4 regions of the Rhizobium sp. L9 genome follow, and region 4 is predicted to be linked to each of the others. Evidence: predicted binding sites of a transcription regulator. Region 4 holds the regulator's gene; each other region holds the start of a gene.
What was found. The regulator LexA, encoded in region 4, represses DNA repair genes until DNA is damaged. The targets are predictions, from matches to a motif close to TGTTCNNNNTGTGTTCNG.
Positions count from the first base shown of each region.

Region 1: the regulator LexA is predicted to act here: its motif matches at 1,676-1,693, upstream of dnaE (DNA polymerase III subunit alpha).
Region 2: the regulator LexA is predicted to act here: its motif matches at 1,551-1,568, upstream of recA (recombinase RecA).
Region 3: the regulator LexA is predicted to act here: its motif matches at 2,260-2,277, upstream of CO660_RS15770 (YifB family Mg chelatase-like AAA ATPase).

Region 1 covers NZ_NWSZ01000007.1:37,743-42,312, forward strand. The annotation lists gene dnaE (DNA polymerase III subunit alpha) at 1-1,438, opposite strand, end outside; gene CO660_RS08500 (DUF5680 domain-containing protein) at 1,950-2,414, shown strand; gene CO660_RS08505 (ABC transporter ATP-binding protein) at 2,612-3,295, opposite strand; gene CO660_RS08510 (lipoprotein-releasing ABC transporter permease subunit) at 3,310-4,570, opposite strand, start outside.
Region 2 covers NZ_NWSZ01000012.1:66,598-71,167, forward strand. The annotation lists gene CO660_RS14070 (pseudouridine-5'-phosphate glycosidase) at 1-419, opposite strand, end outside; gene CO660_RS14075 (carbohydrate kinase family protein) at 509-1,453, opposite strand; gene recA (recombinase RecA) at 1,683-2,771, shown strand; gene alaS (alanine--tRNA ligase) at 2,927-4,570, shown strand, end outside.
Region 3 covers NZ_NWSZ01000013.1:159,507-164,076, forward strand. The annotation lists gene CO660_RS15765 (hypothetical protein) at 1-244, opposite strand, end outside; gene CO660_RS15770 (YifB family Mg chelatase-like AAA ATPase) at 635-2,167, opposite strand; gene gshB (glutathione synthase) at 2,323-3,270, opposite strand; gene CO660_RS15780 (cupin domain-containing protein) at 3,358-3,861, opposite strand; gene CO660_RS15785 (YraN family protein) at 3,981-4,349, opposite strand; gene rsmI (16S rRNA (cytidine(1402)-2'-O)-methyltransferase) at 4,339-4,570, opposite strand, start outside.
Region 4 covers NZ_NWSZ01000008.1:68,635-73,204, reverse strand. The annotation lists gene CO660_RS10170 (ComEC/Rec2 family competence protein) at 1-1,845, shown strand, start outside; gene lexA (transcriptional repressor LexA) at 1,826-2,542, opposite strand; partial or broken gene CO660_RS10160 (VOC family protein) at 2,741-3,640, shown strand; gene kdsA (3-deoxy-8-phosphooctulonate synthase) at 3,637-4,482, shown strand.

The DNA of each region.
Region 1 (4,570 bases), on a different contig from region 4:
AGGGCATTTCCAGCACGCGGCCGACGTCGCGAAGTGCGGCGCGCGCCTGCAGCGAACCGAAGGTGATGATCTGCGCCACCTGCTCGCGCCCATATTTCGCCTGAACGTAACGGATCACCTCTTCGCGACGGTCCTGGCAGAAGTCGATGTCGAAGTCAGGCATCGAGACGCGTTCCGGATTGAGGAAGCGCTCGAAGAGCAGCGAGAAGCGCAGCGGGTCGACGTCGGTGATGGTCAATGCATAGGCGACGAGCGAACCGGCGCCCGAACCGCGACCGGGACCGACGGGAATATCATGCTGCTTGGCCCACTTGATGAAGTCGGAAACGATCAGGAAGTAACCCGGGAAGCGCATGCGCTCGATAACGCTGAGCTCGAACTCCAACCGCTCGCGGTAATCCTTTTCCTCGTAACCCGGCGACATGCCGAGGGTGGCAAGCCGCATGTCCAGCCCTTCCACCGCCTGGCGGCGCAATTCGCCCGCCTCGGCGCGTTCGGCCTCCTCGGCATCGTCGGTGGCGCCAGTGAAGCGCGGCAGGATCGGCTTTCTTGTCTTCAACACGAAGGAGCAGCGCCTGGCGATCTCGATCGTGTTCTCAAGCGCTTCCGGCAGGTCGGCAAAGAGCTTGGCCATCTCGGCCCGGCTCTTCAGGTAGTGATCCGGCGTCAGGCGAAAGCGACTGTCGTCGGAGACGATGGCGTTATGCGCAACCGCCATCAGCGCATCATGGGCGTCGTAATCGTCGCGGGTCGGAAAGAAGGCCTCGTTCGTGGCGACGAGCGGCAGGTCATGCGTGTAGGCAAGCCTGACGATCTTCTGCTCGTGCCTTTTGTCGTAGGTGCCGTGCCGCTGCAGTTCGACATAGAGTCTGTCGCCGAAGAGACGCTTCAGCGCAAGCAGCCGGGCTTCCGCCTGGCCGGGATGACCTTCCCTGACAGCCGCGTCGACCGGTCCGGTCAGGGCGCCGGTCAAGGCGATCAGACCTTCCGTGCCTGCCTCTCCCAGCCAGGAGGCTCTGACATGTATGGCCTGGTTGCTATCGCCGCCGAGATAGGCGCGGCTGACGAGATCGACCAGCCTTTCATAACCGGCCTCCGTCGCGGCAAGTAGAACGATCGATGGCAGCTTGATCAGGGCCTGCTGACCGCCGCGCTTCTCACTTTCCAATCCGTCTTCCATGTCGATGGAGACCTGACAGCCGATGATCGGCTGCAGGCCCTCGTCCATTGCCTTCTGGGAGAATTCAAGGGCGACGAAGAGATTGTTGGTGTCGGTAATGGCGATCGCAGGCTGACTGTCGCTGGTCGCCTTGTAGAGGATCTTCTTCAGAGGCAGCGCACCCTCAAGAAGCGAATAGGCGGAGTGGACCCTCAGGTGGATGAAGCCCGGCGTGCCGCCGGTCGCCTCACCCATTGAACCCTTTTCCGTCTCCGCCATGATATGCCTTCCCAATCAGCCGAAATGAATCGGATGCATTGTCGGCATTGAGGGCAATGATGTCCAGAAGAAGACCCGCTTGCGAACCGCATGACTGCCATGCGATCCCCTGAAAACTTTAGATCGCGATGACGATCAGCGAGAAGCTGGCAACGAACATTGCGATGGAGGTGAATGCTGCGATATCACGGATCATGTCAGTCATCTGGCTCTCCTTTACTCGTTATGTTTTCAATCTGTTCCATCTATGTTCCTATGTCAACAGGAATCTTTTCCTTTGCGCTTGCGTTTGAAAATGCCGGCTCCGGACTGCGAATCGAACCTCGCTTTCGGCGCTGGCTTTGAACATGCTCCGCGACCGGCTCGACATCGCCTGCCGAACGGATCCGTACAGCGCATTCGATGTCTGATGAACCTGCCCCAAGGCGATCGAGCGATGCACTCTTTTGTTCTTCTTATGTTCTCACCGTTCTGCTATATCCGTATCAGATGAGGCAGGAGGAAGATGATAATGCTCGACACCGTGATGCTGAACGACTTCATCGTAGAGGCGAAGGCCGCGACCTATGTCGGCGGTGGTGTGCCTCGCCCGCCCTGCCGGCCGGGCGCTCACGATATCGGCTACGAGCGCGGCGACTGGTCCTATCTCGACAGCTACTTCGGCGGCACCGATTTCGCCGGCCAGGAAGTGGTGTGGTTGGCCGGCGAACCCGTCTGGGTGATGAATTATTTCGGCCGCGTCGTCGCGTCCGATCTGATCGACGGCAGTGCCGCCGGAACGGTGATCAAGGCGGCGCTGTCGGCAATGTATCGGGAGGGCCGCTTTCTTGGCGGAATGGAATTCGATCATCCGTTCGGCCGCTATGTCGACCGCAGCGAAGGCGGCTGCGAGGGATTCAGCGGCCAGGAATGCATCATGGTCGAGGAGCGGAAGGCCTATGTGCTCGATTATCGCGGTGGGCTGGTTATTCTCTGATGTCCGACCAGGAGGTCGGCGAGATCAGCCCCTCATCCGCATGCCGGCACCCTTTCCCCGCTTGCGGGGCGAAGGGAGATGGCCTTACCCCTCCGTTCCCCACCTACCTCTCGCTGGGCAAGTCCCCTCGCCCCGTTTACGGGGAGAGGGTTAGGGTGAGGGGCAGGTGGTCAACCAAACAGCCATGGATAGCCGTCTCAAAAGTCGACGATCTTGCCGTCCGAAATCGTGACGCGCCGATCCATGCGGCCGGCAAGTTCATGGTTGTGGGTGGCTATGAGGGCGGCAAGGCCGGATTGGCGCACCAGCGCCTCCAGCGCATCGAAGACGTAGCTTGCCGTTTCCGGATCCAGATTGCCGGTCGGCTCGTCGGCAAGAAGCAGCGTCGGCGCATTGGCGACGGCGCGGGCGATCGCGACGCGCTGCTGTTCGCCGCCGGAAAGTTCAGCCGGGCGATGCGAACCGCGATGGCCGATGCGCATATAATCGAGAAGCTGGCCGGCTCGCTCCCGGGCCTCCTTCCAGGACAGGCCGGCGATCAGCTGCGGCATCATGATGTTCTCAAGCGCGGAAAATTCCGGCAGGAGGTGATGGAACTGATAGACGAAGCCGATCTCGCGTCGGCGGATCGCCGTGCGCTTCTCATCGGAAAGGCCATCGCAGGCAAGGCCGTTAATGGTAACCTCGCCGCCGTCGGGATGCTCGAGCAGGCCTGCGACATGCAGCAGGGTCGACTTGCCTGTGCCGGAGGGGGCGACAAGGGCGACGATTTCCCCTTTAGACAGCGAGAAATCCGCACCCTTCAGGATCGTGAGCAGCGTATCGCCCTGCCCGTAATGGCGCTCGACGCCGGTAAGCTTGAGGACGACGTTGCGGTTCATGAATGCGGCATTCCTTATTCGTAGCGCAGGGCCTGCACCGGATCGAGCCTGGAGGCGCGCCATGCCGGGAAGATGGTGGCGATGAAGGAGAGGCTGAGCGCCATGACGACCACCGAGATCGTTTCGCCGATATCCATCTCGGCCGGCAGCTGGCTGAGGAAATAGACCTGCGGATTGAAGATCACCGTGCCGGAGATCCAGGAGAAGAACTGGCGGATGGATTCGATATTGACGCAGACGAGAACGCCGAGCAGCACACCGGCAAGGGTACCGACGATGCCGATCGCCGCCCCGGTCATGAAGAAGATGCGCATGATGGCGCCGGCGCTGGCGCCCATGGTGCGCAGGATGGCGATATCGCTGCCCTTGTCCTTCACCAGCATGATGAGGCCGGAGATGATGTTGAGCGCCGCCACGAGCACGATCAGCGTCAGGATCATGAACATGACGTTGCGCTCGACCTGGAGTGCGGAGAAGAAGGTCTGGTTGCGCTGACGCCAGTCGGTAAGGTTGATCTGGCGGCCGGCCGCCTCTTCCACCTTCGGCCTCAGGGCGTCGATATCATCGGGATGATCGACGAAGAGCTCGATCGACTGCACCAGCCCAGCGGCATTGAAGTAGAGCTGCGCTTCCTCGAGCGGCATGAAGATGATCGAGGAATCGTATTCGGACATGCCGATCTCGAACAGGCCGGAAATCTTATAGGATTTGACGCGCGGATTGACGCCCATCGGCGTGATGTCGCCTTCCGGCGAGGTCAGGGTAATGAGGTCGCCGACGCGCAGACCCAGCTGATCGGCCATGCGGGTGCCGATCAGCACGCCCTCGCCAGAGGCATAGCCCACCATGTCGCCGGATTTGATGTTGTCGGAGATTGTCTTGAGTTTCGTCAGGTCTTCGGCGCGGGCGCCGCGCACCAAAGCGCCGGTGCTGCCGCCAGCCTGAGCGGAGGCAAGCACCTGCCCTTCGACCAGGGGCAGCGCCATCTTGACGCCCGGCACCGCCGCGAGTTTGGCGGTCAGGTCGGGGTAATCGGTAAAGGGGCCATCGACCGGCTGCACGATCATATGACCGTTGATGCCGAGGATGCGCGAGACGAGTTCGGTGCGAAAGCCGTTCATGACTGCCATGACGATGATCAGCGTCGCAACGCCGAGCATGATGCCGACGAAGGAGAAGCCGGCAATCACCGAAATGAAGGCCTCCTTGCGGCGGGCGCGCAGATAGCGCCACGCCACGAGGCGCTCAAAGGTGGAAAATGGCTTGCCAGCCGGA
Region 2 (4,570 bases), on a different contig from region 4:
TCGGCGCCGCGATGCACGCCGCCGATGCCGCCTGTGGCAAAGACACGAATGCCGGCGCGGGCCGCCGCGATCATCGTCGCAGCAACCGTCGTTGCGCCGGTGCGCCGTTCGGCGATCGCGAAGGCGAGATCGGCGCGTGACACCTTCATGACCTCCTTTGCCTTGGCAAGCTGCTCAAGTTGCGCAGCTTCAAGGCCGATATGAAGGGTGCCGTGGATGACCGCGATCGTCGCCGGCACCGCGCCCTGTTCGCGAATGATCGTCTCGACGCTGCGCGCCATTTCGATATTGCCGGGATAGGGCATGCCATGGGTGATGATGGTCGATTCCAGCGCCACCAGTGGCGCGCCGCGCTGCTTGGCGCTGGCGACCTCCTTCGAATAGGCGATCGGCAGAAGAGGGGAGATGGGCTTGGTCATGGTCTTGTCCTGTGATCGGCAGAGCATGATACCAAAAGCGTGGGCGGCTTTCGAAACGGCATCTTGCTCAACTCTTTAATTCAGCCGCTTCAATGCAGAATTCTGACCTTGGGAACAAGGGCAAGCGCCTCATTCAAGAGATCCGGAGTCAGATTTTCGTTGACGGCGTGCCGTGACTGCACCGTGAGCGCTGCCGCCGCCGCGCCGTAGCGAACGGCCTCCTCAAGCGGCAGGCCTGATATCAAGGCGGCGAGCGTGCCGGCGGCAAGGGAATCGCCGGCGCCGGTAACATCGGCGACGGTTCCGGCGATTGGCGGCTGCAGCGCCACGGCGCGGTCTTTGCAAATCGCAACGAGCTCGCGCCGTCCGCGGGTGACGACGGCGTTTCTGATGCCGATCTCATTCAGGAGCGGCGGCCAACCGCCCGAATCCTCCGGCTGCAAGCCGGTAACGGCGGCGGCTTCGGCCTCGTTCAGGAACAGATAATCGATATCCCTAATGCAGGGTTTCAGCCGGACCACCTTGGCCGGCGAGATGGCGATGGCCGCAACGGGTTTGGCCAGGGAGTTCGCCTTGGCGACGATCGCCGCGATTGTCTCTTCCGGCAGATTGGCGTCGACGAGAATGAAATCATGGGCGGCGAAGGCCTCGCGCACCCAGCGGATGGACAGGCGCCGCGGCACGAAGAAACGGTAGAGATCCATGTCGGCAAGGGCGATCACGAGGTCGCCGTTCTTCTCGATGATCGCCGTATAGCTCGGTGTCTTGCGGTCGAGGAAGACGAAGGGCCGGTCGTCGATTCCGGCGAAATCGGCAGCTTCGCCGACCATTTCGCCGGAGGGATCGCCGCCGCGCGGCGAGATCATGGTCACGTGAAAACCCAGTCTTGCAAGGTTACGCGCCGCGTTGAAACCGCCGCCGCCCGGCTCCTCGAACCAGGTGCCGGGATTGCTGGCGCCTGGCGCCGTTTCGCCGGAGATGCGGCCACGCCTGTCGATATGGGCACCGCCGAGAACGAGAATCTTTTTCATCAACTTACCCGGGATCATAAAGTGCGAAGGGCGAATCGATGCTCATTGCCCGGCCGCGGCAAAGCTTGCGCAGAGGGTCTAAGCCGTTGCTTTGCATCGATAAAACAAATGTAGAACACGGACCGTTTTACCTTTTTCTTTCAAATGTTTGTGCGCCTATTGCGGGAATGGAACAAATAGGGTACAAACTCGACATTGCTTGAGCGGCTTCAATAACCTAAAGGTGGATCGGATGTCTCAGAATACATTGCGGCTGGTAGAGGACAAATCGGTGGACAAAAGCAAGGCGCTTGAAGCGGCACTCTCACAAATAGAGCGGTCGTTCGGCAAGGGCTCGATCATGAAACTCGGCTCCAACGAGAACGTCGTCGAGATCGAGACGGTTTCGACGGGCTCGCTTGGTCTCGATATCGCGCTCGGAATTGGCGGCTTGCCGAAGGGCCGCATCGTTGAAATCTATGGGCCGGAAAGCTCGGGCAAAACAACGCTTGCGCTGCAGACCATTGCGGAATCGCAGAAGAAGGGCGGCATCTGCGCCTTCGTCGATGCCGAACACGCGCTCGATCCAGTCTATGCCCGTAAGCTTGGCGTCGATCTGCAGAATCTGCTGATCTCGCAGCCAGATACCGGAGAGCAGGCGCTCGAAATCACCGACACGCTGGTGCGCTCCGGCGCCGTCGACGTTCTCGTCGTCGACTCGGTCGCCGCGCTGACGCCGCGCGCCGAAATCGAAGGCGAGATGGGCGACAGCCTGCCGGGCATGCAGGCACGCCTGATGAGCCAGGCGCTGCGCAAGTTGACCGCGTCGATCTCCAAGTCGAACTGCATGGTGATCTTCATCAACCAGATTCGCATGAAGATCGGCGTCATGTTCGGTTCTCCGGAAACGACCACCGGCGGTAATGCGCTGAAATTCTATGCCTCTGTGCGCCTCGACATTCGCCGCATCGGCTCGGTCAAGGAGCGCGAAGAGGTGGTCGGCAACCAGACCCGCGTCAAAGTCGTCAAGAACAAGATGGCGCCTCCCTTCAAGCAGGTCGAGTTCGACATCATGTACGGCGAAGGCGTGTCGAAGACGGGCGAACTCGTCGATCTCGGCGTCAAGGCCGGTATCGTCGAGAAGTCGGGTGCCTGGTTCTCCTATAACAGCCAGCGTCTCGGCCAGGGTCGCGAAAACGCCAAGACCTTCCTGCGTGACAATCCGGATCTCGCCCGCGAGATCGAGCTGGCGCTGCGCCAGAATGCCGGCCTAATCGCCGATCGTTTCCTGCAGAATGGTGGTCCGGATGCCGATGACGGCGATGCTGCCGCGGAGATGTAATTTTCGCGCTTGAACTTGATTTGAAATCTCAGCCGGCCGCATTCCCTCATCAGAATGCGGCCGGTTTTGTTTGTCGGCTGGACAGTGGCGGAGGCGAACGTTAAAAGCCGATGGATTTGAATTTATCTGCCTACGGCAGCATTGAAGGGCATAGAATGAGCGGCGTAAACGACATCCGGTCGACCTTCCTCGACTATTTCAAGAAGAACGGCCACGAGATCGTTCCGTCCAGTCCGCTCGTGCCGCGCAACGACCCGACGCTGATGTTCACCAATGCCGGCATGGTGCAGTTCAAGAACGTCTTCACCGGTTTGGAAAAACGTCCTTATGCAACCGCGACAACCTCGCAGAAATGCGTGCGCGCCGGCGGCAAGCATAACGATCTCGACAATGTCGGCTATACCGCGCGTCACCTGACCTTCTTCGAGATGCTCGGCAATTTCTCCTTCGGCGACTATTTCAAGGAGAATGCGATCGAGCTGGCCTGGAAGCTCGTGACCGAAGGCTTCGACCTGCCGAAACATCGCCTGCTGGTGACCGTCTATTCCGAAGACGAGGAAGCAGCGGCTTTGTGGAAGAAGATCGCCGGTTTCTCCGACGACAAGATCATCCGCATCCCGACCTCAGACAATTTCTGGCAGATGGGCGATACCGGACCCTGCGGACCCTGCTCGGAAATCTTCATCGACCAGGGCGAAAATGTCTGGGGCGGCCCTCCCGGTTCGCCTGAGGAAGACGGCGACCGGTTCCTGGAATTTTGGAACCTGGTTTTCATGCAGTTCGAGCAGACCGAGCCGGGGGTTCGCAATCCGCTGCCGCGTCCGTCGATCGACACCGGCATGGGTCTGGAACGCATGGCCTGCATCCTTCAGGGCGTTCAGAGCGTCTTCGATACCGATCTTTTCCGCACGCTGACCGGCACCATCGAGGATACGATAGGAGTCAAGGCGGAAGGCAGCGCCAGCCACCGCGTCATCGCCGACCATCTGCGTTCCTCGGCCTTCCTAATTGCCGATGGCGTGCTGCCGTCGAATGAGGGCCGCGGCTATGTGCTGCGCCGTATCATGCGTCGCGCCATGCGGCACGCCCAGCTTCTCGGCGCCAAGGAGCCGCTGATGTATAAGCTGCTGCCGACGCTGGTGCAGGAGATGGGCCGCGCCTATCCGGAGCTCGTGCGGGCCGAGGCGCTGATCTCGGAGACGCTGAAGCTCGAAGAAGGTCGCTTCCGCAAGACGCTGGAGCGCGGCCTGTCGCTGCTGTCGGATGCGACCGCTGATCTCGGCAAGGGCGACATGCTGGATGGCGAGACCGCCTTCAAGCTTTACGACACCTACGGCTTCCCGCTCGACCTGACGCAAGACGCCCTGCGCGCTCGCGAGATCGGCGTCGACATAGCTGGTTTCACCGATGCCATGGAGCGCCAGAAGGCCGAAGCCCGGTCGCACTGGGCCGGCTCCGGCGAGAAGGCAACTGAAACCGTCTGGTTCGAGCTTAGGGAAAAGCATGGCGCAACCGAGTTCCTCGGTTACGACACAGAGAGCGCTGAAGGCGTGGTGCAGGCGATCGTCAAAGACAACGCCGTGGCCGACGAAGCCAAGGCCGGCGACAAGGTGCAGATCGTCGTCAACCAGACGCCTTTCTATGGAGAATCCGGTGGTCAGATGGGCGATACGGGCGTCATCTCCTCTGACCACGGCAAGATCGAGATATCGGACACACAGAAGAAGGGCGAGGGCCTCTTCGTGCATTCCGGCACGGTCGTCGAAGGTGCATTCAAGACCGGCGATGCTGTCGTTCTG
Region 3 (4,570 bases), on a different contig from region 4:
ACATCGGCTCAGCGAGGTTGTGCATCCGTCCTCGTATTTCTTCTGGAGCAACGCCTTCATGGCGCAGGAAGGCGTTTAAATAGAGTTCAATAGCATGAATGGCGCACATTCGAGCTGGTGCGATCGATAGTGCAACCTGCTTCTGGCCCTCGCTGAATAGGAGGATCGAAGCGCGAGAGTAGGCATTCGCCAAGTCAAAAACTTCCCTGGGTTTGGCGTTTGAGCCTGGATATTCGTTCCCCATGAGCATCCCCGGCGGCAGGCCTCCCTATCCGTCACCTCCGATCGACTATATCGAACGGACCGACATCCCTTCGGAAATTTTTCAGCCGAAGCTAATATTGTAAAGAGGGACGAATTGAGGAGAGATTCCTACCCCTAATGGATAATCAATACAGAGGGACGCTTATATCGGCGCCTTAGCCAGTTTCGGTACCGCGTTCGGCAAACCAGCCCCGGCCAAGACCATCGCGCCGACCGCTGCCGGCAGCGCGCCGCTATAGCCGGACGGCCATATAATTCATAATCCGCAGCGCTCAGTGGCGATTTTGCTGCGTGGCAGCCATCAGCGCAACGCGATCGGCGAATTGGTGGGCAGTCTGACGACTCATACTCCGCGCGTCCGTCCTTCTTCTCACGCCGCCGCCGTTAATCTTTCCCCGGCGATCCGATAAGAGATCGCTTCGGCGAGATGCAAACGGCCCACTGTCGGTTTGTCGTCGAGATCGGCAAGCGTGCGGGCGACCTTGAGGACGCGGTGGTAGCCGCGGGCGGAGAATTTCATCTTGTCGGCGGCATCGCGCAGGAGCTGCAGGCCGGCGGCATCGGGTTCGGCGAGCTTTTCGATCATCGCGGTGGAGCAGCGGGCATTGGTGCCGATATCCCCAGCGCCGGCGCGCTCGAAGCGCTCCTGCTGGATCTCGCGGGCGCGGGCGACGCGGCGGGCAACGTCGGCGCTGGCCTCGGCCGCCATCGGACGGATGAGGTCGGCGGCGGAGACGGCCGGCACGTCGATGCGGATATCGATGCGGTCCATCAGCGGTCCGGAGATGCGGGCCTGATAATCGCTCATGCAGCGCGGGCCGCGGGCGCAGGTATGGCCGGGCTCACCGGCCATGCCGCAGCGGCAGGGGTTCATCGCCGCGATCAGCTGGAATTTTGCCGGATAGGAGACCCGGTGATTGGCACGCGCGATGACGCATTCGCCGCCTTCGAGCGGCTGGCGCAGCGCATCGAGCGCCTGCGGCGTGAACTCGGGAAACTCGTCGAGGAAAAGCACGCCGTGATGGGCAAGCGAGGCTTCGCCGGGACGGGCGCGCAGCCCGCCGCCGACAAGGGCGGCCATGGTGGCGGAGTGGTGCGGGGTGCGGAAGGGCCGGCGATCGGAAAGCTTGCCGCCGGTGAGTTGGCCGGCGATCGAATGGACCATCGACACTTCAAGCAGTTCGGCGGCCGAAAGCGGCGGCAGGATCGACGGCAGGCGCGACGCCAGCATCGATTTGCCGGAGCCGGGAGGCCCGACCATCAGGAGATTGTGGCCGCCGGCAGCCGCCACCTCGAGCGCGCGTTTGGCGCTTTCCTGGCCCTTGATCTCGGCAAGGTCGGGCAAGTTGGCGGCATTGGCGCGGATCGACGGTTCCGGCCTAGACAGTACCTGCGTGCCGCGGAAATGATTGGCAAGGGCAATCAGGCTGCGCGGGGCGAGAATATCGACCTCGGCGCCGGCCCAGGCGGCTTCCGCGCCGCTTTCGGCCGGGCAAATCAGCCCCTTGCCGAGCGCATTGGCGCCGATCGCGGCCGGCAGCGCGCCAGCGATCGCGGCGATCGTTCCGTCGAGGTTGAGTTCGCCGACGACGACATAATCGGTCAGCGCGTCGCCAGGAATGGCGCCGAGCGCCGCCATCAGCGCGAGTGCGATTGGCAGATCGAAGTGTGAGCCTTCCTTCGGCAGATCGGCGGGCGCCAGATTGACGGTCACCCGTTTGCCCGGCAGCGCAAGGCCGGAGGCATGAAGGGCGGCCTGCACGCGCTCACGGCTTTCGGCCACCGCCTTGTCGGGCAGGCCGACGATCTGCATGCCGACCTTGCCGGGCGCGATCATGACCTGAACCTCGACCGGCACGCCTTCGATGCCCTGGAATGCCACTGTACTGACACGCGCGACCATATGCCCACCCTTGTCCCGCAAACTCTTAGAGACCGCCCCTGTGGCCGTTGAAAGCCAGCGGTTGCAATCTTGCACGGAAGCAGGACTAAAACAAGAACAATAAAAGAACGCAGGCAGATAATCGGTGGCGGGCGCGGTTGTACCCGATCGCGGCCTCAGCCGCGCTTGCGCTGGATCGCGTCCCAGAGCAGGCTTGCTATATCGGCGCCGCCGAACTTCCTGACCTCGCGGATGCCTGTCGGCGAGGTTACGTTGATCTCGGTCATGTAATCTCCGATCACGTCAATTCCGACGAGCAGGAAGCCGCGTTCCCTCAGCGCCGGGCCGATGCGGGCGCAGATTTCCTTCTCGCGCGGCGTCAATTCGGTCGCCTCGGCGCGGCCGCCGACATGCATGTTGGAGCGGCTGTCATGTTCGGCCGGCACGCGGTTGATCGCACCGGCGAACTCGCCGTCGACGAGGATGATACGCTTGTCGCCCTTGCGCACGTCGGGCAGATATTGCTGGGCGATGAAGGGCTCGCGGAAGAGCTGGCCGAACATTTCCAAGAGCGATGAGAGATTGCGGTCGTCGCGGGTCGAATGGAAAACGCCGGCGCCGCCATTGCCATAGAGCGGCTTCAGGATGATGTCGCCCATCTCGTCGCGGAAGCGGCGGATTTCGGCCGGATCCTTGGTGATCAGCGTCTTCGGCATCAGGTCGGAGAATTCGGTGACGAAGATCTTCTCCGGCGAATTGCGCACCCAAGCCGGATCGTTGACAACGAGCGTCTTCGGGTGGATGCGCTCGAGCAGATGCGTCGAGGTGATATAGGCCATGTCGAAGGGCGGATCCTGGCGCAGCAGCACCACATCCATGGTCGAGAGATCGACGCGCTCGGGCGCGCCAAGCTCGAAATGATCACCCTTGACGTCGCGCAGCACCATGGGCTCGACGCTCGCAAAGAGCTTGCCGTCGCGAAAGCTCAGGCGCTCGGGGGTGTAATGGAAGAGCCTGTAGCCGCGCGCCTGCGCTTCCAGGCTCATGGCGAAGGTGGAGTCACCTGCGATATTGATGCCGGCGACATGATCCATCTGGACCGCTACATTGGTGATCTTGGCCATTTCCGTCCCTCGCTGAATGCCGGACAGATGTAGGTCGGCCCGGCATCAAACGCAACGGTCATCGAAGGCTTGCGCCGGACGCAATTTTCAGGCGGCGATGCCCTGGCTGCCGCCGTTGCGCAGCATGTTGCGCAGACGGTAGGCGATCGCCAAAGGCTTCGGGAAAGGCTTGCGCAGGAAGGCAACCTTGCGGACGTAAGTGTCGACCCGCCAGCTCGCCCAGGTTCCACCGGCGAAAAAGGCGACGTCGCCGGTGCGCAAGGTTCGTTCCGTGCCATCCTCGGCGGTGATGTGGACCTCGCCTTCGAGGATCATCACGGTCTCGTCCCAGCCGAAATACCAGCGGAATTCGCCCGCCGTGCAGTCCCAGATTGCTGTCAGCGATGCCTCGTCATGGCCGCGCGAATGTTCGGCGGTGCGCGCCTGCGGATTGCCGCTGATGATCCAGTCGGGATTGATCGGCGTCGATTTCAGCGGCAGATGGTCGCTCGCATGGGCGACGAAGGATTTCCCGGCCGGCTTCAGCGCAATATACGGCACCGAGCGCGCCGCTATGGCGACCGCGCTTGCGAGCATCATCTTCAAGGCCACGCAACAACCCCCAAATCTCAACCCCTATTGCGACGGTGGGTAGCAGAAAGTCGTAAGGAGCTCGTTCAACGGGGGACTAAAATTTTAACAATCCGGAAACTCGACCGGGCTGAAAGCGCTCAGAAGGCGTCGGGAAAGTGCCGTGGCAGCCGGCCGGGCATGACCGCGACGATATCGTAGCGCTGGGAAAGGCGGGCCTGATCCGCCTGGCGGGCGAGCCACAGATCGCTTGCCGCCCGGATGCGCTTCTGAGCGGCGACAGAGACGGCGTCGATCGCCGCAGCCTCGCCATGGCGGGCCTTGACCTCGACGAAGACGGCGAGATCGCCCTTGCGGGCGACGATATCGATCTCGCCGAGCCTGGTGCGGTGGCGCAGCGCCAGGATACGGTATCCCTTCAGCATCAGGAAGGCGGCGGCGACATATTCCGACATGCGGCCGCGGCGTAGCGCCTTCCGTTTGATGGCGGTAAGCTCCTTATCTCCCATTGCCGCCCTTCATCTCCAGCAGGCGCTGGTAGAGCGCCTTGCGCGGCAGGCCGGTGAGACGGGCGGCCTCGGTCGCAGCCTTTGCCGTCGGCATCGACATCGAGAGGTCGGCAAGCACGGCTTCGACATCGGCCTCGGATGTTTCGGCTGGCTGCGGCGGACCCACGACGAGGACGATCTCGCCCCTGACGTTTTCCACCTGCTGGTAATGGGCGGCGAGT
Region 4 (4,570 bases):
GCCGATGCGCCTTTCGAGATCGGCGACGTCATCACCGGCAAGGCACGTCTGACGCCGCCGGCAGGCCCCGCACTTCCCGCGCTCAACGACTTTTCCTTCGGTGCCTATTTCGACGGCATCGGCGCCAACGGTTTCTTCTATGGTGCGCCGGAGAAACTCGACTTGGAGGCAGGCCCGCAGGCGGCCAGGTCGACGGCGGACGCCCTGCTCGAATGGCTCTACCAGCTGCGCAGCAGCATCGGCGACCGCATAAGATCGATCCTGCCCGGTGATACCGGCGCCTTTGCCGCTGCCCTGGTGACGGATGAACGGCGCGCCATATCGCACGTGACGACAGAGGCGCTGCGCCAGTCCGGCCTTGCCCATATCGTCGCGATCTCGGGCCTCAACATGGCGCTGTCGGCTGGCATCTTCTTCGTCGGCTTCCGGATGCTGCTCAGCCTCTTTCCCGGCATCGCCCAAGCCTATCCGACAAAGAAGATCGCCGCTGCCGGCGCGCTCATCGCCGTCACCGCCTATTACCTGATCTCCGGTTTCGGGGTTTCGGCCGAGCGCGCCTTTATCATGATGGCCATCATGCTGATTGCCGTCTTCTTCGACCGGCCGTCGATTAGCCTGCGCAATGTCGTTCTCTCCGCGCTCATCATCATCGCCATTTCACCTTCGGAAGTATTGGGCCCGAGCTTTCAAATGTCCTTTGCCGCCACATTGGCCTTGGTATCGGGCTATCAGTTGTGGAAGGACAGGCGTGTCCGCGAAAACGCTTTTCTGAAACTGCCGATCATCAGGCCGGTGGTTGCCGTCGCCGGTTTCTTCGGCGGCGTCTTCCTGACCTCGCTGATCGGCGGCTTTTCCACCGCATTGTTTTCGATCGAGCATTTTCATCGCCTGACGGCTTACGGCCTGCCGGCAAACCTTGCGACGATGCCGATTATCTCCTTCATCGTCATGCCGGCCGGATTGTTGGCGATGTTGCTCATGCCTTTCGGTCTGGACGCTCCGCTCTGGAAGGTCGTCGGATTCGGCCTCGATCTGGTGATTGCGGTTGCCAAGACGGTGTCCGGCTGGGGCGGTGATATCGGCATCGGCCGCTTGCCCGGCTGGTATTTCGCAGTGGCGGTGGCAGGCTTTCTGCTGCTGACGCTGCTGCGCACTCGGCTGCGCCATGTCGGCACATCGATCATCGCCATCTCGACGCTCATCGTGCTGCTTCTGCCGGTTCCCCGGCCGCCGGATCTGGTGATTTCGGAGGATGGCAGTCTGGTTGCGGTCGTCGCGGCTGAGGCAATAGCTTCCAACCGTGAAAACCCGCCGGATTTCATATTCGACCAGTGGCAGAGAGCGCTGGTGCTGCCGACACATGATCCGCCGAAGATGCTGGATGGTCCGGCCATCCCGCCGGAAGGAGAAGGCCGCCGTGTCAGGCTTTCCCGCGATCAGCAGAACGAAGCGAGTGCGGCGATGCGGGCAGCCGCAGCAGGCGGTGAAGCAAACCGTTTTTCCTGCGTCAAGAAGGCTTGGTGCACATCAAGACTTGGCAATGGCCATATCGTCACCGTTATCGACAATGCCGCCTATCTCGGCCCGGCCTGCGATACGGCCGATATCGTCGTGACCTCGGTCCGTCTGCGTTTCAACAGCTGCCGTTCAGGTGGCACGCTTTTCACCGGCGAGACGCTGCGTAGGACCGGCTCGCTCGAATTGCGTTTCGCCGATGCCGGCCTGGAGGTCACCACCGCCTTCGATGCCTTGTCGCGACCATGGATGCGCCATCGCGCCTATGATTGGCGCAATGATCGTTTTACCGATTCCAGCCCATCCGGCGTCAGTGATAGCGACGGATGAGGCCGACGAGCTTGCCCTGCACCTTGACGCGGTCGGGCCCGAAGATGCGGGTCTCATAAGCCGGGTTGGCGGCCTCGAGCGCGATCGAGGCGCCCTTGCGGCGGAAACGCTTCAGCGTTGCTTCCTCGTCATCGACGAGGGCAACGACGATATCGCCGGGACTGGCGGTACTGCCGTTGCGAATGATCACGGTGTCGCCGTCGAAGATGCCGGCGTCGATCATCGAATCGCCTTTAACCTCCAGCGCATAGTGCTCACCGGAGCCGAGCATATCTGAAGGAACGACTATATCGTGGGTGTTGTTCTGGATCGCCGAGATCGGAACGCCGGCGGCGATACGTCCCATGACCGGCACGGAGACGGAGTTGCCATTGTCGGCGACCGGCTTTGGCGCAGCGGGGGCGGCGACCGGCTGGGGCTTACCGAGGCTGCCCTCGATGACGCTCGGCGAAAAACCGCGACGCTGAAGACTGGGGTTATAGGCCTCCGGAAGCTTGATCACCTCGAGCGCCCGGGCGCGGTTCGGTAGGCGGCGAATGAAGCCGCGTTCCTCAAGCGCCGTGATCAGGCGGTGAATGCCGGATTTCGAGGCGAGATCCAGGGCATCCTTCATTTCGTCGAAAGAGGGAGGAACGCCGGATTCCTTCATGCGCTCATGGATGAAAAGGAGAAGCTCCTGTTGTTTGCGCGTGAGCATCGACGTTAGACCCCGTGATTGAAACAAATCCAGAACGGACACTATATGTTCCATATGTGTTCCGCAAGTAGCTAAATTTCCGTAAAAGTTCACGTCAACTCGCTGAGATTTTTATTTTCATTTGCCGGATTGGCGCACATGTCTTGCATTGAGGGAGGTGCTGTCGCACATCTCTTTCCGGTTTCAGGAGGGATATTCATGAACGCGCATTCCGCCAGGTCGCACCCGCTGGATCATGTCGTGCTGCCCGTGGTCAATATCGATCTGGCGCGTGAGAGGCTCGGCAAGCTCGGTTTCACCGTCGCCGCCGATGCGCGCCATCCCTTCGGAACGGAGAATGCCTGCGTCTTTTTCGCCGACAAGACCTATCTGGAGCCGCTTGGCGTGGCGAGTGTCGACGAGAGCGAAGCAGCGGCCCGCCAGGGCAACGTCTTCATCGCCCGCAATCGCGCCTTCCGTTTCCGCTGCGGCGAGGAGGGACTTTCTGCGCTGGCCTTCCTCAGCGAGGATGCCGACCTCGATCATAAGCGCTTCGTCAGCAACGGCGCGAGCGCCGGTGAGATGTTGCAGTTCAGCCGGCCGATGCGGATGCCGGACGGTTCGGAGAGCGTCGGCAGCTTTAAGCTGGCCTTTGCAGCTGATTTGCGCGCCCCCGATTTCTTTCTCTTTACTTGCCAGCGCATCACTTCGTTCCCTACAGATCGCGCCGCGCTGGAGAGACACGCCAATGGCGTGATCGGCATTGCCGAGATCGCACTTTGTGCACCGGACCCGGCGGCATTCGCCGCCTTCGTCGGGCTCGCGATTGGGCAGGCGGCGGTGGAGAAAACCGGTTTCGGCATGAATATCGCGGCATCAAATGCAAAGATCAGCTTGATGACGGCCGGAAGGGCTGGAGGCCTATTTCGAGACCGCTGTCTCATCAGCCGATCGCGGCCTGCGGGGGCGGGCAATCCTCTTCACCGTCATCGATCTTGCCGTGACAGAAGCGCATTTGGGTGCTAACGGGATCACATTCACACGCGCAAGAACAATCGCATTCTGGTGAAGCCCACGCCCGGGCAGGGTGCGCTCTTCGCCTTCGAGGAAACACGATGAGCACCGACACGAATTCCGAAGTCAGGATCGGCGAAGGCGAAGGCCAGGTCACTTTTTCCAATACTGGCCGCTTGTCGCTGATCGCCGGTCCATGCCAAATGGAGAGCCGGGATCACGCCTTCATGGTCGCCGGCACGCTGAAGGAGCTTTGCGGCAAGCTCGGCATTGGCCTCGTCTACAAGAGCTCCTTCGACAAGGCGAACCGTACCTCGCTCTCGGCTGAACGCGGCATCGGCCTGGAAAAGGGCATGGAGGTCTTTGCCGACCTCAAGAAGGAATTCGGCTTTCCCGTCATAACCGACGTCCATACGGCCGAGCAATGCGCCGAGGTGGCCAAGGTGGTCGATGTTCTGCAGATCCCGGCCTTCCTCTGCCGTCAGACGGACCTTCTGATCGCCGCCGCCAGAACCGGCCGCGCCGTCAATGTCAAGAAGGGCCAGTTCCTCGCCCCTTGGGATATGAAGAACGTTCTGAAGAAGCTCAACGCCAGCGGCAATCTGAATGTGCTCTTGTGCGAGCGCGGTGCCTCCTTCGGCTACAATACGCTGGTTTCCGACATGCGTTCGCTGCCGATCATGGCGGCGATGGGAGCTCCCGTCATTTTTGACGCCACCCATTCCGTGGCGCAGCCGGGCGGGCAGGGCGATTCCTCCGGCGGCCAGCGCGAGTTCGTGGAAACGCTGGCGCGCGCGGCAGTGGCGACGGGAATTGCCGGCGTCTTCGTCGAAACCCATCAGGATCCCGACAACGCACCGTCCGACGGGCCGAACATGGTCTATCTCAAGGACATGCCGCGACTGCTTGAGAAGCTGCTTGCCTTCGATGCGATCGCCAAGGCCTAACGTTCAACAGGCTGACATGATCGTGGTTTAGGCCACGATGCGATACCCGCTCGAAGGCGGGAAATTGCGCCATTGTAATTTGCACGCC